One region of the Romboutsia hominis genome, then DNA from elsewhere that is predicted to be linked to it. Evidence: riboswitches for the same ligand, from Rfam matches in the RefSeq annotation. Region 1 holds a riboswitch; each other region holds the start of a gene.
What was found. Region 1 has a riboswitch for S-adenosylmethionine ahead of FRIFI_RS08710 (Na+/H+ antiporter NhaC family protein). Riboswitches for the same ligand answer to the same signal wherever they lie in the genome.

Region 1 (7,536 bases):
GAAGTTATAAATTTCTTAAAATACAATGCTAATAGGGCATTAGAGAATTTAGGGTTTAATGAATACTATAAAGTAAGTGAAATAAACCCAATAGTACTAAATGGGCTAAGTACAGAAACCAAAAATCACGACTTTTTCTCGACTAAAGGTAATGGATATCAAAAAGGTGTATATGAAGAATTAAAAGATGAAGATTTCTTAATATAAAAAAATCACTTGGATAAAACCAAGTGATTTTTTAGTTTAATGTTTTATATTAGGTAAAAGCATTTTAATAATCTTATAAATCAAAAATACATAATAATATCATTTAAATTTGATAAAAATATATAAGAAAGTTTAAGGAGGTATTAAAATGTCTAAAAAACCAGCAATAAGTAATGCTAAACAAGCTCTAAATCAAATGAAACTAGAAATAGCAAATGAACTAGGAATATCAAATAGTCATATAGATGGATCTAATGATACATCATATAAAAATGGACATATAGGTGGAAACTTAGGTGGTGTGATGAGTAGAAGATTAGTAGAAATGGGTGAAGAACAGCTACTAAGAGAATATAATAAAAAAAATAAATAATTAACAGGCATTGAGTTGAAAGTCAGTAAACAACTCAATGCTTTTTTTAGTAATTAAAACCATTTTAGTGTAAAAAGTTGACGAATTAAGTAGATGAAATTATAATGAAAGTACAAAGTATAACCACGATTAATAGGTAGGCTATATAAAGGAGATTAAGGATGAGTTCAGAGTTAGCAAGACTAAAAGAATTGTATGAAATATTTTTAGATATGGAAAAATATTCAGTATTATTACCAACAGAAAAGAGGCTTTCAGATTTCGTAAAGGTTACGTTAGACAAAGAACATGAAGTAGTGTATTTAAAAGAAGAAAAACAAGAAAGAAAGTTAAATTCAGATGGGTTTAAGATAAATTTAATTTGTATATTAGAAAGTGTAGAAGATTTTTTAGATAATTCTAATATTATTGATAGATTTAGTGAAGTTGAAGAAGGAAAACTTAGTGAAGAAGAATATATAAAGTATGCAGGTGGTATTTGCTTGGCTAGAGGTAAATATGATAAGATAATTTCAAAACTTTATGTTATATAAATATATATTATGCCTTTAAGTAGATGCTTAAGGGCTATTATTAAAAAAAGACAGAATTTATTTCTGTCTTTTTTTAATAATAAACTGAAAAATAAAGCTATATAAAATTAATGACTAAGGAGCATGATTAAAGGGATAGTAATATTATTACTAAAAAAATATATTATATACATTTATGTTAAATAAGTAGTTAAATATTACAAATTTATAATAACTCTTGAAAAAATAATGACGTGTGAGTTAAGATGATTTTAAGAAAATAAAAAATAAGATTATAGATGCGGGTATAATGATTAGATTTAACTAAGGTTATAGGGATTTTGACATATAAAGATATTTATAAATAATAAATGAACAGAAGGAGCATATCATATGAGAAAATTATTTACAGAGTGGGCGATGGATATAGCCGAAGATAGTAAAGTTAGAAGTACGTGTGTTTCAAGACAAGTAGGAGCTGTAATTATAAAAGGAAAGCAAATTATAGCTACAGGTTATAATGGAAGTCCTGCTGGAACTATTCATTGTTCAGATATTGGCTATTGCGAGAGAAAAAAAAGAGGTATACCTTCAGGACAAGGCTTAGAACTATGTCGAGCTGGGCATGCTGAAGCAAATGCTATAATACAATGTGCTAAACATGGAATAAGCTGTGAAGGAGCTACATTGTATGCTACTACTCAACCTTGTGTATTTTGCTCAATATCTATTATTCAAGCAGGAATAAAAAAAGTAATATTTAAAGGAGAGTATCCTACAGGCTTAGGCCAGCAGCTATTTGAAGAAGCTGGAATAGAATACATTAAATATGAAGATGCATTAAAACAAGAGCAAGAAGAACAAGAAGCTAAACGTGAGAAAGAGAAGAAACGTGTTCAAGAATTCTTAAGTAAGCCAAGGAGCTATTAAAAGGCTAGGCTAAACAATTTAGCTTTTATAGAAAAATATATAATAATTCATTGTTTATTTATATTCAACAATGATTACTGTAAAAAGATATATTAAATATAAACAAAGCTACTTAACATATGTTAAGTAGCTTTGTTTATATTTAATAGTGTTGAGTTTAATATAATATTTTACCTTAAATACTTTCTATAGTAATATACAATCATAAAAAAAGCACCACATGAAGCATCTATTAAATCCATCATGGTATCTTTTAAACCGCCAGATTGCGTATTCATCTTAAATAAGACATCTAGTAAATATTCACATATTTCACAAATTGCTGATATGCCCATTGCAAAGAAGAAAAGAATCATACATATTAAAAGTTTATTATTTTTACTACTAATATTTTTTAGTATATTAAATCCAATTTTAACAGATATAAATCCAGACCAAAAATGAAGAAAATCATCATAAAATGGGATTATATCGTAAAGTCTATAACATGAACCTAGTAAAAAAGAAGATAATATAAAAATGTTTCCAATTATGTACAATGGGCAGTCAAGTATAGCTAAGTTTTTTAAATAAGCTTTAGTAAGCACAAAAGTAATTATAAGCGAAATTAAGCTAATTACGCTTTTTCCAAATTCTTTGTTAAATAGAAAAAATATTATAGATAAAATATAAATAATGTAAAGTAATATACTAAATTTCTTAATATCTTTATGTTTCATAGCAATTCCTACCTTCCATAATTATTATATTATTATGTGCATACGTATAAATAAAATGTAAGTTTAATTTATATAATTTAATTTAGCTGAAATATAAAAAAATAAATAGAAAAATAAATTATTTTGTTTTAAAACTTACTAATTTGGGTATATATGTATTAGAAATATTAGAAAAATAGTAAAAAATGGTATAATACAAATTAACAATAGGAGTGATGAGCATGAGTTTAGCAAAAAAAATAGAACAAAAGAAAAAAGCTAAAAAAGCAAAAGAAAGAAATAAAAAGATAAAAATAGCTACACTAGGTGTTGCAACAGGTGCTATAACAGGAATACTAGGTGGGGTTTTATTAGCTCCTAAGTCAGGAAAAGAAACTAGAGAAGATATAAAAAATACAGCTAAAGATATAAACACAAATGTAAGTGAAAAGGCTGCCAAAACAAAAGAAAAATTAACTACAAATGTAAATGAATCTAAGAGAAGAATAAAAGAGTATTTAGATAGTAAAAAGAAAGAAAATGAAGACGTAGTAGATACTAATGTTGTAGAATTATTACAAGCTCCACAAGAAGCTAAGGATAAAGAATAATTGCTATGGAGAATAACATTATGTACATAGATTTAAATGTAATATATATAATACTAGCATTATTAGGTATAGGTGCATTAATATTTTTAATAATAACTTTAAAAAATATTAATGAATTTATTAAAAATATCAATACAGTGGTATCAACAAATTCTGATGACATACATACAGTAGTAGGTAAATTACCTAATTTAGTTGATAATATCAGCGATATTAGTGAAAATGTAAAAGACGTTGCGGAAGTTGCAACAGATGTAACAGCAGATATAGTAGTGGCTAAAGAAAATGTAAAATCTAATGTTGAGATATTTACTGAAATATTAAATATATTAAAATCTGTATTTATTAATAAATAGTCATAAAAGTCATAATTAAATCATAATTTAATTATGACTTTTTTATTTGCTAATATATCATAATAAATTAAGATGTATAAAAAATTAATATATATAATTTATAAGTAGATTTATTAGAATAATTAAAAAATAATATTGACAAAATTGTGAAAATTAACTATTATATAAATAATTAAATAATTCTTATCAAGAGTGGCGGAGGGACTGGCCCGACGAAGCCCAGCAACCAGTATTATTATACGGGTGCTAAATCCTGCAGCATAAGCTGAAAGATGAGAGTATAATTTTTGCTGTCAAAGCCTGAGTTATCTCAGGTTTTTTTTATTAAAAAATATCAGGTATATTTAAATAAATTAAAATTATACTCTTTAGAAGTTTTAATATAAAGGGAGGTATATTATGAAAGAAGAAGCAAAAAAAGGTAGTATATTAGGATTATTACCACTGGGTGTATTTTTAATAGTATTTTTAGGTAGCGGGGTAATAACTGGGGATTTTTATAAAATGCCAGCAATAGTAGCATTTATAATCGCAACTATAGTAGGATTTTCTCTTAATAGAAAAGTTAGTTTAGGAGAAAAGATAGAAGTATTTTGTAAAGGAGCAGGTAATATAGATATAATATCTATGATTATGATATTTATACTTGCAGGTTCTTTTTCAAGTGTAGCTAAGGCAATGGGAGGTGTTGACTCAACTGTTAATTTAAGTTTATCAATTCTTCCTCCTAATCTTTTAGTATCAGGGTTATTTGTAATAGGATGTTTTATATCTATATCTATGGGAACATCAATGGGAACAATAGCAGCACTTGGGCCAATAGGCATAGGAATTGCAGCTAAAACAGGAATACCAGCACCATTAGTAATAGGAGCTGTTGTAGGTGGAGCTATGTTTGGAGATAATTTATCTATGATATCAGACACTACAATAGCAGCAACCAAAACTCAAGGATGTGAATTAAAAGATAAATTTAGAGTAAATTTCTTAATAGTTTTACCAGCAGCTATTATAACTGCTATATTATTAGCTACTATAACATCAGGGTATAGTTTAGGTGGTAGCACAAGCTATAGATATGATTTTATAAAAGTTTTACCATATTTAGGCGTTTTAGTAGGGGCTTTATGTGGAGTAAATGTATTTGTTTTACTTAGTTTTGGAGTAGTATTTGCAGGTGCAATAGGATTATTTACAAATTCATTTGGGTTATTTGGATTTATAGAAGCTATATCAGGTGGTATATCAGGAATGTATGAATTATGTCTACTTGTTATAATAATCGGAGGACTTGTAGAACTTATAAAATTAAATGGTGGAATAGACTTTATACTTAATTTTATAAGTAGTAAAATAAAAACTAAAAAAGGTGCAGAGTTTGGTATAGCAGCATTAGTAAGTATAGTAGATTTATGTACAGCAAACAACACTATAGCAATAGTAACAGCAGGGCCACTTGCAAAAGATATAGCTACAAAATTTGATATAGATAATAGAAAAACTGCAAGTATATTAGATATATTCTCATCTTGTTGGCAAGGCATAGTTCCATATGGTGCACAAGTATTAACAGCTGCAGGGATGGTAGGAATATCTCCTGTTGAATTAATTAAATATCTACATTATCCTTGGTTAATGTTAGCTTGTGGAATAATAGCTATAACATTTGGTATTCCAAACTTAAATAAAGTTAATAAAAGGAAAAAAGAAGTAGCTTAATGTAACTATAAAATTTTAGTTTCATATAATATAATAAAAGCAATACTGGAGGAGATTATGGCATTAGGTGACTATGATTTCTTAGTAGGAGTAGTATCGACTTTTATAATAACATCATCCTATGAAATATCAATATATACTATAAATCAAGCTCGATGTATAGTTAAATCATATAAGTATATGAAACATAATAATACTTAAAAAGTGAAGTTTTAAAACTTCACTTTTTTTACGCTTAAGGAAATTATGATATTTCAAAAATTAGTAGATAATTATTACAGTTAAGTAATACCAATCAGTTTAGCGAGTGTAAAAAATAAACTTAATATTTTTACATTCGTACAATAATAGTTAAATTAACTGAAATATCACATAAAGTTTATAATTAGCATAATTATAATAAATATTATTATGAGAAGGTGAAATATTATTTATGAATAGATACTATAGACAGATAGATTACAGCAAATTTGATAAAAATATGGAAGAGTTTGTAAATGAGAATCATATAAAAAGTGATACAGGCTATATTATAATTACATCTACTAAAGATAAACTTACCTATATATTAAAAAAAGTAGATTATAGATTTAAGGTACTGCACGTTTGGAGTAGCACTGTAGGAAAAAGCTCAACTCCTACAATAAAGGGTATATTTAAGTCAGGTATAAAGTATCCTGCTATAGGGGGAGAAAAAAGTTCAGCAAAATATGCAATGAATATAGTAGATGATTACTATTACCACTCAATACTATATGATCCTAAGGGACTTTATGTAATAGATGATAGACTTGGAGTAGCTATAAGTATGGGATGTATAAGATTAGCTACAGAAAATGCTAGATGGATGTATGATAATATACCTATTAATACTACTATAATAATAAAATAGTTATATAAAAATATAAATATCAAATAATAGTTATAAGAAATAAAAAGGAGATAATTTTATGATTAGCTTTGACCCTATTGAATGGATTGGATATTCAGCATCCTTATTTATAGTTATATCATTAACGATGACATCTATAGTAAAGCTTAGAATTATAAATTCTATAGGATGTTTTTTATTTGTAGTTTACGGATTATATGTAAAAGCATATCCTGTTGCCATATCTAATGCGCTTATAATTATTATAAATATATATAATTTATATAATATTTATAAATATAAAGAAAAAAATTAAATTACAAAATATTATTTAATAGCGTAGATATTTTATCTATGCTATTTTTTGTTAAAAGTAAATATTTTCTATATTAATAGATTAGATAAACTAAAATATTAAAAAGGTATAATATTTTAAATAACAATAGTGAGATAAAATATGTTTATTAACTAAGTAAATTGATATATTATATATAATAATAAAAATTATAATTAAAATAGAAAAGAGGACTAAATGTGAATAAAACAATAAGAGAGATTGATAAGGATATAAATAGATGCAAAAACTTAATTGAAGAAAATAACTATTTAGAAATAGTTATAGGATTAGAAGAACTAATAGATAAATATAATTCATGTATAGAAAATATAAAAAAATATGATGGTAGAGTATGGAATTACTCAAAATCTGATTTAGAAAAATTAATGAAAGAATTAGTAGGATACAAAAAAGAATTAAGTATAAGAGAATATAAAAAGGAATTAACTAAATTAGTAGATTCTTCAATAGATTATATTAAAAATCATGATACACTAAATAAAAGTAAAAAAATAAATATTATAGAAGTAATAAGAGATCTTCATAATATAAGCAATGAAGATCTAGGTAAAGAAAAGCTTTGGGAAGAGTTAAGAATATATATAAGGTTAGCAAGTGATGAAGATATAGAAGTAGGGAGTAAGTTGATATCTATTATTAACTATGTATTAGATTTTGACAAAGCTAAAAACTTAGTTCAATAATTACAAATAAATTAAACTAAGATAATATATTAAAATAAATTTATACTTTAGAATTATCTGTATATGATACATTATACAAATCATTTCTACGATGCTTTAATAAAGGTAGTTGATTTCTTATTTTTTCAACATATGAAAAGTCGATATCTGCTATAAAGTAGCCCTCTTTTTCATCTAATCTATTTAATACTTCCCCAAATGGAGAAACTAAAATAGAG
Region 2 (7,536 bases), 150 kb from region 1:
TTATTGTTTACATATGCCCCAACAAAAGCTCCTATTCCTGGCACTAACTGAAATAACTTTGCTAAATCAATGTAATCTCTATACTCTTGTTGAAAGCTTCTCCAATCAAATGCATTAATATCATCAGATAACTTATGTTTAAAATCATCAAAGCATTCCATATTTTCAAATACATAGTTTACATGCTCTTTACTTGAAAAAGCAAGCTGAAATATGTTTAATATATATAATCTTTCTTTATAATCATTTGTATCAAATCCATATATGCTAGCAATTTCATAAATAAGCTTTATTTTTATACTAAGAAGTAATGGAAAGTCACAAAGCCCTATAAATATGCCTCCTGCCCCTGTTCCAGCACCTTCTATCATAGCAGTTCTCTTATAAATTTTTATCTTTTCAAGAGCTAGATTATCTCTTTCTTCTAAAGATATATCTAGTATAGGTTTTTTAGTAGTATACTTAGACCCAAATAAAACCATTTTAGTCATATTTTTTATAGCTACAGTTAATATTTCGTGGTACTTTTGAGGTAAAACGGAATTTATTTTATTTTGAGTTTCTTTTGATGCTTTATCTATTATAGATGGTTTTTTTCGTATTTTCTTTTTCCATTTTTTTAATTCTTTTAGTTTAATCTCATTATAATTTTGCATTTTTTCACCTATTTAAAATTTATATTAATTATTTACATAATATATTTATTATACATATAGATTTTTAATATTACTATGTACTTATTTTTCCAAACTAAACAAGCTAGTTATCTAACTAGCTTGCTTAATTTCTTATTAAATTATATTAATCCAATTGTTGTATATCTTAATGCTGTGTTCCATCCAATCTACACTTATTCCTTTGTTCATATCATCTTCAATAAAATAATTTTTAGGTATATCTATATATATTTTTTTATTTCTATCCCTTATATACTCTCTTTTCAAGCATTCTTTATCGTACTCATGATGTCCAAATATATAATAGTCATTGTACTTCCCTTTTATAATATGCTCTATACCTTCATCTGTTGTTGATAGTATTTTTATAGATTTACAATTTTTTAAATCTTTCCTATTTAATATAGTGTGCCTAGAATGAGCACATATAAAACCATTATTTATATTTTTAAGTATTTCATCATCACAAAGTATATTATGCTTATATACTCCAAATATCTTCTTATCAAGTATCTCTTTATTTATTCCATATATATGATTTAAACAAGCCTGTGCTCCCCAACATATACTTAACATACTTTTTAGATTTTTAATAGAATAATCAAATATATAATTTAATTCATCTATATATTTAACCTGTTTGAAATCTATTTTTTCAATAGGAGCTCCTATAACTATAAGTCCATCTAAATCATATTTTACTTCATCAAAGGTATAATAATTTTTCATCAAATATAGTCTATTACAATTTTTGTATACGTGCGTTTTAAGCCTTATAAACTTTATATTTATATCCTCATTCATTTTTGAAAATAACTCTAATAAATGAGCCTCTGTCTCTACTTTATTAGGCATAAGATTTAGTATACCTATAGTTTTACAATGAGGGCTGATCTTATCTAAACTAAATTTTCTATATAACTTTTTATTATAAATTTTGTTTTCTATTATACAACTATCTACAAATTTGGCTCCATTTATTTTTTTACAAAGATATACAGTCATATTATATTTCCTTAAGTGCTATATCAAAGTCATTTATTAAGTCATCTATATTTTCTATTCCAACAGATACTCTAATCATCTCTAAACTAACTCCACACTTTATCTTATCTTCATTAGACAGTTGGCTATGAGTAGTGCTAGCTGGATGAAGTACTGATGTTTTATTAAATCCAAGATGTATTGCTAAATCTACTAATTTTAAAGATTTTATAAAAGTCTTAGCTTCATTTATTCCACCTTTTATACCAAATGTTAATATTCCACTTCCACCTTTTAAGTAAGTTTTTACTTTCTTATAATCTTCTCTACTTTCTAAGTATGGATAGTTTACCCAACTTACTTTTTCATGATTTTCTAAATACTTTGCTAATACTAAAGCATTTTGACTATGTTTTTTCATTCTAAGATGAAGTGTTTCCAATCCTAGATTACTTAAAAATGGATTAAAAGGGCTCATTGTGCTACCTAAATCTCTAAGCAGTGATGCTCTTAACTTTGTTATATATGCACTTTTCCTAAATTCTTCAACATATTTAATATCATGACAACTAACATCTCCATCACTTAATAATGGATATTTCCCATTATCCCAATTAAAATTACCACAATCAATAACTATTCCTCCAAGTGCCACTGCATGACCATCTATATATTTTGATGTAGAATGTATAACTATATTTGCACCAAAATTTATAGGATTACATAAATACGGGCTTGCTACTGTATTGTCAACTATAAAAGGAATATCCCCCTTTTTAGCTATTTCACTTAATTTCTTAAAATCTAATATATCTAGTCCTGGATTTCCTATAGTTTCTCCATATATAGCTTTAGTATTTTCATCTACTAAGGATAGTATATATTCTTTATCATCATTATTGGATACAAATTTTGTTTCTATTCCAAAACTTCTAAGAGTTATATTAAATAAATTATAAGTTCCACCATATAGTGATGATACTGATATTATATTGTCTCCACTTTTGCATATATTTAAAATAGCTAAAAGCACCGCCGATTGTCCTGAACTAACTGCAACTGCTCCGACGCCACCTTCAAGATATGCTATTTTTTCTTCAAAATTTGCTACTGTTGGATTGCTTATTCTACTATACATATGGCCATCTGCTTTTAAATCAAATATATCTGCCACTAAGTCTGGATCTTCATATTTGAAGGTTGTACTTTGAACCAAAGGATACACCATAGGCTCCCCAACATTTGGTTTATATCCCCCTCTTACACATAAAGTTTACTTGTTATAATTTTTCATAAAAAAAGCCCCCTTTTATCTAGGAAGCCTTTTATTAACGCAACAAATCAATATGCCTTTTATCTCTCAGGAAAACTCCTGCAGGATTTAGCACAATTCTAACTAAGTTAGCTGTTGCCAGGCTTCATAGGGCCAGTCCCTCCACCATTCTTAATAAAAGACTTTCTACTTATTTTTATTATTTAATAAGTATTATATATTATAATTATCGAAATTATAATTTAATAAATTAATTTATATATATATTTATATGTATATGTTCATAAAATATTTTATACTATAACTTACCATTTTTGCTTAATTATTGATTATTCCAAATTACTATATTCTATAAAATTTTGTCTAGTTTTGAGTTTTTACTACATATTTATTTCTAACCTCTTTAGGTAGAATATTCCATACATAAACTGCTAAAGAGAAATCTAACATACTATGTATTATAGTTCCAACTCCTATTAATCCTATAACAGATACTAAAAAACCTTGATTATAAAATCCTTCCGAAAGGTTTGATGAAAAATAAAAAGGTATAATTACTAAAACTTCTCCAATAGCATGAATTAATCCTATAACAAATGAATATCCTAAAGAACTTTTTATACTCTTTATAAGATCCCTATTTTTGTTTAAGTAAATACACCCAATACTAACAAATAATAAATGACTTAGTGCTCTAATTACAATTGGTAATGGGAAACCACCAAATAAAAAACCTATTGTAGTTCCAAGTGTTACAAATAGAGCAGTCTTTGATGATATAAACATAGCTATAAATATTGGTATATGACTAGCTAATGTAAAAGATGCCGGTTCTAATATTATTTTAATTGGTGAAAACATTGGTATAATAATTCCCATTGCACATAAAAGTGCTGATAATACAATATTTTTAGTTCTCATATCTCTCCTCCAAATATATTTTTTAATTTAGTATATTTAATTCATATTACATGTGTCTTTACATATATATTTACAGTTTAGTGACTAAATTTATAATTGTCAAATACTTTTTTATGTTTATTCATTTAAGCTTGCTTGCATATATAAAATTAATTTATTCATATTTATAATTTTTTAATATTGATAATATCAACTAATATGCTATAATTTACATAAATTTTCAATGAGTGGTGATATTATGAATGAATATATTGGGATAATCATAAGAAATCAAAATGATAAGTTTTTACTTTGTGATGGAAGCTTTTATATAAAAACTAAATTAGATTCTAATAGGGATATTAAGAATATAATAAAAACCGAAATATACAATGTATTAGAAAAAGACATATTTAAGATAAGAAAAATTTTTGAAGAAAAAATTATTCATATATATGAAGAAATAACACTTTACTTAGTTGATGTTGGAGTTTATACCAATGACTATGATTTTATGTCAATAGACAAGATAGTAAGTGAAATTATAAATTTTGATGATAAAAATTTTTTTAATGAATATATATTAAAACCTGAAGAATACTCTAACATACTCTCAACTACATTTACTTTGCTTATGCTTGTTATCACAGTTAATATATTTCATTTACCACAATTTATACATAATATTTCTTCATATACTCTGAGTGGATTTTCACTTATTTTTATATATTCAATATTTAATAAATACTTAAAACCAAAGTTAATAAAATACTTATCTTACTTTAAATTTAATGTTAAAATTGCTAACTATATAACATCACTTTTACTAGTTATATATTGTATAATAACTTTATTTTAAATACTAGCTATCTATATATGAATCTATAATCAAATTTTTAAGTAAAATATAATACAAAAGCTACTTTAACTTTATATAATTTAATGATTTTTTATTCTTTTATTATCAATTCATCCTTTACTTTATAAAGATTCAGCAGTATAATAATGCCGAATACATCAATTTATAATTTTTTATAAAATAAATATATAATAATGATTTTATAACCAATATAGACTTAACTAATAAAATTTATAGGTTACTTATCTTATTTCTTAAGCCATACAAATAAATTCATTTCAAAACACTTTACAAAAGACAACTTTAGGAGGATGACTTATGTGTTTAAAATTAAGAAAAATAGCAATAGTAGGTACGGGACTAGTTGGGTCTAGCTGTGGATTTGCACTAGTTAATCAATGTGTATGTGATGAGCTTTTAATGATTGATATAAATGAAGAAAAAGCTAAAGGCGAAGCTTGGGATTTAACTCACGGAGTAGAATTTATGTCTCAAAGAACTAAAATAAGACAAGCAACATTTGCAGATTGTAGTGATGCTGATATTGTTATATTTACTGCAGGACCAGCACCTAAACAAGGTCAATCTAGACTTGATACTTTAGAAGTTAGTGCTTCTATATGTAACTCAGTAATTAAGGAAATAATGAAATCAGGATTTGATGGTTTCTTTGTAGTTGCTTCAAATCCAGTTGATATAATTTCATATCATATATGGAAGTTATCTGGACTTCCTAAAAACAGAATAATAGGAACAGGAACTACCATAGATTCATCAAGATTAAAAAACTTCTTATCTAAATATTTAGATGAAGTGGACACAAGATCTATACATGCATATTCTATGGGTGAACATGGAGATTCTCAAATGGTTCCTTGGTCAAATGTTAGCATTGCAGGTAAACCGCTTTTAACCTTAATTGAAGAAAACAAAAAACTAAAAAAAGAAATAGATTTAGATAATTTAGTAGAAAAAACTGCTAAAGCTGGTTGGGAAGTATACAATAGAAAAGGTACTACTTACTATGGTATAGCTTCAGCAGTTGTTGGAATCATAAAATCAATATTTAGTGATGAAAGAAGAATCTTACCAGTTTCAGCTTTACTTGAAGGTGAATATGGAGAAACAGATGTATATACAGGTGTCCCAACTATAATAGGTATAAATGGAGCTGAAAAAGTTATAGAAATCGATATGACTGAAGAAGAAAAGGCTAAGTTTAATAATTCAAATAATATACTAAGACAATATTTAAAAAGTATTGGATATTAATTTATATTTAAATAAAAAGTAAGGAGGAACGATTTGTTCCCCCTTACTTTTTATTTAAATTATATAGTTTCATCTCAGTTTTAATATACAATATAGATTAATATAAATACCCTTTTTCAGTTAAAGAGTTTACAACTTGTTCGTAAGTTTTTTCATCTTTGCACTTTATCGTGTGAAGATGTACACCATCTGTTAAATGAGATAGAGGGCTAGTTTCTTTTGAATTTAACTTGTTTATAAATTCTTTTACATCTCTTCTACATTCTAAGTGCAGATTGCCACTAATTTGACCATATATACTATGCTCTACTATTACATCCTCAACTATAACACCTTCATCAACTATAGTATTTAATTCATCTTCTATATCTTCTTTATCATGCTTACAAGCTATAGTTTTTATTATATAATTGTCTTCTTTATTGTCATTTAATATATACCCTCTTGGAGTAGATATAATATGGATGCCACTAGCTCTAAGAAGAGCAACATCTCCTACTATAACTTGTCTACTTACATTAAGTTCACTTGATAGTTTTGATCCACTCACAGCTTTATTTTTATTTTTTAGTAGATTTAATATCTTATCTCTTCTATCTGAACCTGTCATTTTAATACCTCTTTTCATATACATGCTATTTTTATTATATCTTAATAAATGTTGCTTATCTATAAAATAATATAAAATATCTATAGCAAAACTACATTTAATTCATAATAAAAGTCTGAGTATAATACCCAAACTGTTATTATTTATATAATATAATTTTAATATATTTAACAGTAAACTCTTTAATTTATTATGCCAATTTAATCACTGTACCATCTTTAGTATCTTATTATAATTATATATATTTTTTTCTTATTTAATATATAAATTTGATACTATTAACTACAACCAGTGCATCCATGGCAGCCTGCACCTTGAGGCATATTATCAACATTTATTATAAATCCGTTAGGTGTTTCTATAATTGTCACATCTTTATATTTCTCATACTCTAACTTATCCATAACAAAATGTAGTCCATCTATAAAATACTCCACATCGGATTCTTCTTTTTCATCTAATGCTAGATTAAATATTGCTCCGCTACATCCAAATCCTGCAAAATATATTCTTATTGTGCCCGGTTTATCTTTATTTTTTTTCTATTATACCTTTTAATAAATTTATTGCAGATTGTGGTAAATTTACCTTCATATCTAGTACCTCCATCTATTTATATATACTTATACTTATTCAATAAATAGATTATTGATGTTATTTAAAACTAAAAATTGATTGGTAATAATGAATTAATAACTAAGACTAAATATAAAAGTATAATAATGATATTTAACCATTTATATATGAACAATATAGCTATAAACTCTCGAATCAGCGCGCTTGGGAGAAAATAAAAAGCTGTAGGAGCTCCTACACCATTTGCCTTTAATCCAACCTTACGAGCAAATATTGATGCACGGAATACATGATAATTATTAGTTACAAAAATACATTTATAATTACCTGATTTATCCATAATTGCCTTAGAAAACTTCATGTTCTCATACGTTGTTGTGGATTT
Region 3 (7,536 bases), 980 kb from region 1:
ATTTTTTTTGCCATTTTTTCTCCGATTCCATGTATCATACCAGAAGATAAGTATACATATATCCCCTCCAGAGATGTTGGTGTTACTGGCATAAATTTATTTACTTCAAACTGAGTTCCATAAGTTTTATGATTTGTCCATTTTCCTTCAACTTCTATGCTTTCCCCCACCGATAAAGTAGGCATACAACCAACTATGACTACTTCATTATCTGAGTTAGCCAAGTGGGCTATAGTGTACCCATTATCCTCATTTTTAAATACTATATCACTTATCATTCCTTCTAATCTTTCCATATTCATCTCCTACAACCCATAATATTTCTATCGTTCACTTAAGTTGTATTTATTATACCTTTTATACCAAAAAAATTCACCCCTTTAAATGGGGTGAATTATCTATAGTTATTTTAAATTATTGTCCTAATGCTTCTTTTCTTAATAGCTCTGCTTTATCAGTTCTTTCCCATGGTAAATCTATATCTGTTCTACCAAAATGACCATAAGCTGCTACTTGCTTGTATATAGGTCTTCTTAAGTCTAAGTCTCTTATTATTGCTCCTGGTCTTAAATCGAAGTGTTTATTTACTAATTCTACTAATTTAGATTCTTCAACTTTTCCAGTTCCAAAAGTATCTATAAATACTGATAATGGTCTAGCAACACCTATTGCATAAGCTAACTCTATTTCACATTTATCTGCTAGTCCTGCTGCTACTATATTTTTAGCTACATATCTTGCTGCATAAGCTGCTGATCTATCAACCTTTGTTGGATCTTTTCCTGAGAATGCTCCTCCACCATGTCTTGAGTATCCTCCGTAAGTATCTATTATTATTTTTCTTCCTGTAAGACCTGTATCTCCTTGTGGTCCTCCTATAACGAATCTTCCTGTTGGGTTGATGTATATTATAGTTTCTTCATCCATTAAATCTGCTGGTATAACAGCTTTAATAACATGCTCTATTAAATCTTTTCTTATTGTTTCGTTAGTAACTTCTTCTCCATGTTGAGTTGATATAAGTATAGTATGAACTCTAACAGGAGTATTTCCATCGTATTCTATTGTAACTTGAGTCTTTCCATCCGGTCTTAAGTACTCTAAAGTTTTATTTTTTCTAACTTCTGTTAATCTTCTAGATAGCTTATGAGCTAAAGATATTGGAAGTGGCATTAACTCTTCTGTTTCATTACAAGCGAAACCAAACATTATACCTTGGTCTCCTGCTCCAACCTTTTCTATTTCATCTTCAGCATTTTCACCTTCTCTATTTTCTAAGGCTTCATCAACACCCATAGCTATATCGCCTGATTGTTCATCTATTGCAGTTATTACTGCACAAGTATCACAGTCAAATCCATATTTAGCTCTGTCATACCCTATTTCTCTTACTGTTTCTCTTACTAATTTAGGAATGTCTACATATGTATTAGTACTTATTTCTCCTGCTACTAATACTAATCCTGTTGTAGTTGTTGTTTCACAAGCTACCCTTGCATGTGGATCTTTCTCTAATAATGCATCTAGTATAGAATCTGATATTTGGTCACAGATTTTATCTGGATGCCCTTCAGTTACTGATTCCGACGTAAATAAATGTCTTGCCATTTGTATCTCCTCCTTAATATAATTCATTTTATTTAGATTTGATTTCTAATCATTTATAATGATTTTCACTAAAATACAACCTAATTAAATCTTAAGAGCTAGGAGTTTAGTAATTATTTATCTAATAAAAAAACCTCTTCTTATTAAGAAGAGGTTAATTATTTCGTATATGCTAATTAACTAACCTCATCTCTCAAAACTATAAAGTCTTGTAGGATTTAGCACCTTTTCCCTAATGGGTGGTTGCTGGGCTTCACAGGGCCTGTCCCTCCGCCGCTCTTGATAAGGTAATCAAGAATTTATTAAGTTATTATTTTGTATCACTAACTTATATGTTACTACCTTTTTTATATACTGTCAATCTTTTATGCAATAATTTTTTGCTTGTCTATTCAAACTATCTTGTATCCTATTTAATAATTTTTTCATATTATATCTTATAAATCTATATAGGTCTTTTTTTATCCTATATTTCATATATTCTTGTGAAGGGGGTGTTCCTATGTATCTGGCCAAGGTCAATTATAATAAAGAAAATGTTGTTGAAATCCTTTGTTCTGTACTTAGAGACATAATAAATGATAATACAGTTGTGGTCTGTATAGGAACAGATCGGGCTATAGGTGATGCTCTTGGCCCTTTAGTTGGCACTATGCTTAAAAATAGCGACTTTAATTTCCCTGTCTACGGAACCTTAGATAATCCTATTCATGCTTTAAATATATATGAGTCTATCGAACATATAAAAAAGGCTCATCCTAACGGAAATTTTCTAGCTATTGATGCATGTCTGGGTGCAAAAAATAATATAGGAAATATCCAAGTCAGAGAAGGCCCTATTCTTCCTGGCAAGGGGGTAGGTAAAAAATTACCTCAAATAGGAAACTATTCTATTGTAGGTATTGTAGATAAGATAGATGAAAATAATAGATTTTCTTTTAATAACGTTCGACTTAGTTTTATATTAGAACTTGCCGAACTTATATCTTTATCTTTACTTCTTTCTACATGACAAATCAATATTTAATATAGCCTGTTCTTTAGATTAAATTTTTATAGGTTAGGCTATTTATCTGCTTTTTATTATTTTTAATGTTCTGCATACAAATTTTGACATATAACATATTTCAAAACAATTTTACTTGATTGTTTTATCTAATAATTTACTTACATCATATATCAATCTTAGAAAAATAAAAATAAGGCTATTTCCTTAAAGGAAATAGCCTTATTTTTATTTTTCTACAAGAGCAAACATTAACTCTCCACTACATACTAATTCTTCATTAACAAAAGCTTTTGCCAAAGCTTTTCCAATATTTCTTCTTATAGATGTCATTTCAACTTCCATAGTTAATGTATCCCCAGGTCTTACTTCTTTTTTAAATCTAACTTTATCTATACCTGCAAATACACCTAATTTTCCTCTATTCTCATCTACTGACATCATAGCTACACACCCTACTTGAGCCATAGCTTCTATTATAAGTACTCCTGGCATTATCGGGTATTCTGGGAAATGACCTTGGAAAAATGGTTCATTTACACTTACATTTTTTATACCTTTAGCTCTTTTTCCCTCTTCTAATTCTATTATCCTATCTACTAATAAAAATGGATATCTATGTGGTATTAATTCTTTTATTTGGTCTATATTTAACATTTAAGTACCCTCCTAATTATCTCCTTTTGAAGGTACCTCCTGTTTCAAGTAAATCTAAAGAACTTAAAGCAATTCCTGTACCTTTTGCAACACAAGATAAAGGTTCATCAGCCACTACAACTTTAATTCCTGTTCTATCTTCTATTCTTTTGTCTAGTCCATATAACAATGAACCTCCACCAGTCATTATTATTCCAGTATCACTTATATCTGCTGCTAATTCTGGTGGTGTTTTCTCTAGGACAGAAAGCGTTGATGCAACTATCTGCTCTGAGCATTCATTAAGAGCTTCTAGCATCTCAGTTGAATTTATAACTATGGATTCTGGTAATCCTGTAATTAAATTACGTCCACTTATTTTAATGCTCTTTTCATCTTCTCTTTTATATGCACAACCTACTTCTATTTTGATTTTTTCTGCAGTTCTTTCTCCTATAAGAAGGTTATATTGTTTTCTGATATATCTTACTATAACTTCATCAAATCTATCTCCACCCATTTTTATGGATTCACTAACTACAGCTCCTCCTAGAGATGTCACCGCAATATCTGCTGTTCCTCCACCAATGTCTATAACCATGCTTCCATTAGGTTTAGCTATATCTACTCCTGCTCCTATAGCCGCTGCTATTGGTTCTTCTATTATATATACATCTCTCGCTCCAGATTGTCTTGTAGCTTCTTCTACAGCTCTTTTTTCAACATCTGTGACCCCTGTAGGAACACATACCATTATTCTTGGCATAAAAAATCTACCAAAACCTTTTTTATCTACAGCTTTATCTATAAAATAAGTTAACATTTTTTCAGTTACATCATAATCAGAAATTACACCATCTCTTAGTGGTCTTATAGCTACTATATTACCAGGTGTCCTTCCTATCATTCTTCTAGCTTCTTCTCCTACCGCTAAGACAGATTTAGTTCTTTTATCGATTGCTACAACAGAAGGCTCTTCTAATACAATCCCTTTTCCGCTAACGTATACAAGAACATTAGCAGTACCTAAGTCTATCCCTATGTCCGCTCTAGACATGTTCTCAACTCCTTTTTGCATATTTTATATCTAAACGACTCATTGTCTAAAACACTCCTATAATACAAAATATACAAAAATACTACTTTAGTCAAGAATAATAAAAAAAATGTAGGCTTAACCTACATTTTTTTTGGAGCTCTTTTCATATTTAAGCTTTGTAGCCATTCCTCCTCTTATGTGTCTTTCAGATTTATTTTTTTCTAAAACCATCTTAACTTCTTTAGCTAGAGACGGGTTTATTTCTTCTAAACGTTCTGTTACATCTTTATGTATTGTACTTTTACTAACTCCAAATGTCTTCGCTGTTTGACGAACAGTTGTATTTTTCTCTAGTATATATTTAGCCACAACGATTGCTCGTTCCTCTATATGAGATCTCAAAGCTTTCCCTCCTCACATACTAGCCTTAATCATATATATGTGAGAAAGAAAAGAAATATAACAGACTTAACCAAATTTGATTAAGTCTGTTATATTTTATTTTATTAAACTCATTGGATCTATTGATTCTTTTCCTTTGAAGGCTTCTATATGAATATGTGGTCCCTCTGCACTCTCAACTACAGATGTATTTCCTGCTAAAGCTATTACATCTCCTTCTTTGACTGCTTGTCCGTCTTTAACTTTAATATCTTCACTTAAATTAGAATATATTACTGTTTTACCTTCACTTTCAACCTCAACTGACATACCATTAGCATCATCTTTAAAAATGTTAGTTACTTTTCCTGATAATAAACTTTTTATACTTTGTCCTTCTTTACAACTTACGTCTAAACCTTTATGCACTTCCCATAAGTTCAATGTTTCTGAGTAACTAGGTTCCTTTGCTGAATATTCTCTAATTACTTTTTCTCCTACAAATTCAAGTTTCGATGTTTTTTTAACCTCTTTATTTTTTGCTGTTTCTAAGTTTTCCTTTGATTCTGTAGAAGTTGGCACAGCTTCTTTATTTTCATTTTCTATTAGATGAACTTCATCTTCTTTTTTACTATTTTCTTTATCATTTACTATTTCATTATTTGCTGCTAGGTCGTTAACATCATTCTTTACAAACCAAACTCCTCCGACCGCAAGTAAACTAATGCATACAAATAATGCCAAATAAAATCCATCTTTTTCTAGTAGCTTTTTCATACAGCACCTCCAAATATATTTATGTATTTGTATTCTTATCTTTTATTTATATTTTTATACAATTTATACATATTTTGGATTAATTAAAAATGAATTTTATCTATTAATATATATGAAACTGACATATTTCCAAAGATTTCTCCCGTTTTTTTAATACCTTTTTTATACTTTTAAAATTCTTGCTATATTATCTGTACAAACTATTAACATTTCTATACTTAATATAAAAAAGAGCTTGATAAAAGCTCTTCTAATTAATATAAGTCTGTTATATCTGTTTCTTGATAATAATGATTTAGTATTTCATAATATCGATACCCTTCCTCTGCCATACCTTGTGCTCCCCACTGACTCATTCCAACACCATGTCCATATCCTTTTACTAAAAAATCTATATGATTCTCTCCAAATTTTAATTCAAAATTGGAGGAATTTAATTTAAATATACCTCTAATTTCTCTTCCTCTAATCTCCTTATTCCCAATTTTTATTTTATCTACAGATCCACCATCACTTCTATTTAAAATTTTTATTTGATTCTCTAGGTTAGATGGATTTAAACCTGCATTTTTATAATTACTATTTATAGCATTTATAAAATCTTTATTGCTTATCTTTAACTCAGAAGTATATTTAGGAGAGTACTCTTTATCATAAGGGCTTTCGACAGATTGTAAATATGGATATGCTTGTGCAAATACTTCTTCACAGTTTTCTGTCTTTCCTGATGATGTAGAGAAATACAGTGTAAGTATAGGTTCTCCCTTATAAGTTATTATCTGACCCTTTGTATCTCGTACTGCTTGCTGTATTTTAGGGTAATATTTATCCATCCAATCTTGTCCATTCTTTTCTTTTAATTCTTCATAATTCTTATATTCTTGGCAATGATTATAGTCAGTACATACGACTGCATTGCTATGCTGATTTGATTTTCCTTGATTTTCTTTATACATTACATAAGTTCTTGCTGCTACAGCTTGTGCTTTAAGAGCTTCAATATTAAAGTCTACAGGCATCTCTCCTGCTAAAACTCCACATAAATATTTTTCTATATCCATCTTCTCAGTCTTATTAGTTTTATGATTGTATATATTTATTAAAGGAGCTTCTTTATCAACTGTTTCATAGTTGATTATCTTTTTTTTAGGATTGCTTAATGCCGATTCTTTTTGTATAGCCTCTATCCCATCGTAAGATACTACACTTAAAAATACAGGAACTGCTATAGACAAACCAACTATACTTCCTAAAAATACTAAAGGGTTATTCATATATTTTCCTCCTTAGTTAATTACTTGTACTTAAAATATATGAATAACCCTATTTATTTATTACTATTTATTTTTAGTCTTCTATTATCTCTATGTTTCCACCTAAAGCAGTTATTTTCTTATCTATATCAACATATCCTCTTTGTACGTGATATATTTCTCCTATTTGAGTTTCTCCTTCTGCTATAAGTCCACATAATATAAGTGCTGCACCAGCCCTTAAATCTGTCGCATTAACTTTAGCACCATATAATTGGTTTACTCCATTTACTATTGCGCTCTTTCCTTCTATTTTTATGTTTGCTCCCATTCTATTAAATTCGGCAACATGCATAAATCTATTTTCAAATACAGTTTCTGTAACTACCCCAGTTCCATTAGCTATTGTAAGCATAGCCATGAATTGAGCTTGAACATCTGTTGGGAATCCTGGGTGAGGTAAAGTCTTTATATCTATTGGCTTTAACACTTCAGGTCCTATAACTCTAACTGTATTATCTTTTTCTATTATTTCACATCCAGCTTCTATTAATTTAGCTGTAACTGGTTTTAAATGTTCCATCATTACATTTTCTATTGTTATATCACCTTTTGTCATAGCTGCTGCAACCATATAAGTAGCTGCTTCTATTCTATCAGGTATTATTGTATGCTCTGCACCTTTTAATTCTTTAACACCTTTTATCTTTATAGTGTTAGTTCCTGCACCTTTTACATTAGCTCCCATTTCATTTAAGAAATTAGCTAAATCTACTATTTCTGGCTCTTCTGCAGCATTTTCTATTATAGTTGTTCCTTCAGCTAAAGCTGCTGCC

Region 2: linked by a shared signal. The riboswitch ahead of FRIFI_RS07950 (O-acetylhomoserine aminocarboxypropyltransferase/cysteine synthase family protein) and the one ahead of FRIFI_RS08710 (Na+/H+ antiporter NhaC family protein) in region 1 are both predicted to bind S-adenosylmethionine.
Region 3: linked by a shared signal. The riboswitch ahead of metK (methionine adenosyltransferase) and the one ahead of FRIFI_RS08710 (Na+/H+ antiporter NhaC family protein) in region 1 are both predicted to bind S-adenosylmethionine.

What each region holds. Positions count from the first base shown of each region.
Region 1 is NZ_LN650648.1:1,798,959-1,806,494, reverse strand. Features, by position in the region: gene nrdF (class 1b ribonucleoside-diphosphate reductase subunit beta) at 1-207, shown strand, start outside; gene FRIFI_RS08740 (alpha/beta-type small acid-soluble spore protein) at 356-580, shown strand; gene FRIFI_RS08735 (hypothetical protein) at 742-1,113, shown strand; gene FRIFI_RS08730 (deoxycytidylate deaminase) at 1,486-2,022, shown strand; gene FRIFI_RS08725 (DUF2238 domain-containing protein) at 2,193-2,741, opposite strand; gene FRIFI_RS08720 (YtxH domain-containing protein) at 2,963-3,331, shown strand; gene FRIFI_RS08715 (hypothetical protein) at 3,352-3,687, shown strand; SAM riboswitch class I at 3,868-3,966, shown strand; gene FRIFI_RS08710 (Na+/H+ antiporter NhaC family protein) at 4,087-5,406, shown strand; gene FRIFI_RS08705 (hypothetical protein) at 5,464-5,607, shown strand; gene FRIFI_RS08700 (L,D-transpeptidase family protein) at 5,840-6,298, shown strand; gene FRIFI_RS08695 (YgjV family protein) at 6,357-6,593, shown strand; gene FRIFI_RS08690 (hypothetical protein) at 6,812-7,318, shown strand; gene FRIFI_RS08685 (carbon-nitrogen hydrolase family protein) at 7,359-7,536, opposite strand, start outside.
Region 2 is NZ_LN650648.1:1,646,011-1,653,546, forward strand. Features, by position in the region: gene FRIFI_RS07940 (EcsC family protein) at 1-656, opposite strand, end outside; gene FRIFI_RS07945 (homoserine O-acetyltransferase/O-succinyltransferase family protein) at 792-1,682, opposite strand; partial or broken gene FRIFI_RS07950 (O-acetylhomoserine aminocarboxypropyltransferase/cysteine synthase family protein) at 1,684-2,922, opposite strand; SAM riboswitch class I at 3,012-3,115, opposite strand; gene FRIFI_RS07955 (hypothetical protein) at 3,298-3,855, opposite strand; gene FRIFI_RS07960 (hypothetical protein) at 4,094-4,693, shown strand; gene FRIFI_RS07965 (L-lactate dehydrogenase) at 5,012-5,965, shown strand; gene FRIFI_RS07970 (transcription repressor NadR) at 6,063-6,593, opposite strand; gene FRIFI_RS15165 (hypothetical protein) at 6,854-7,012, opposite strand; gene FRIFI_RS07980 (YdcF family protein) at 7,240-7,536, opposite strand, start outside.
Region 3 is NZ_LN650648.1:2,783,140-2,790,675, forward strand. Features, by position in the region: gene recD2 (SF1B family DNA helicase RecD2) at 1-296, opposite strand, end outside; gene metK (methionine adenosyltransferase) at 415-1,608, opposite strand; SAM riboswitch class I at 1,792-1,897, opposite strand; gene yyaC (spore protease YyaC) at 2,111-2,620, shown strand; gene fabZ (3-hydroxyacyl-ACP dehydratase FabZ) at 2,843-3,271, opposite strand; gene mreB (rod shape-determining protein) at 3,288-4,307, opposite strand; gene spoIIID (sporulation transcriptional regulator SpoIIID) at 4,425-4,691, opposite strand; gene FRIFI_RS13440 (M23 family metallopeptidase) at 4,788-5,447, opposite strand; gene spoIID (stage II sporulation protein D) at 5,702-6,721, opposite strand; gene murA (UDP-N-acetylglucosamine 1-carboxyvinyltransferase) at 6,795-7,536, opposite strand, start outside.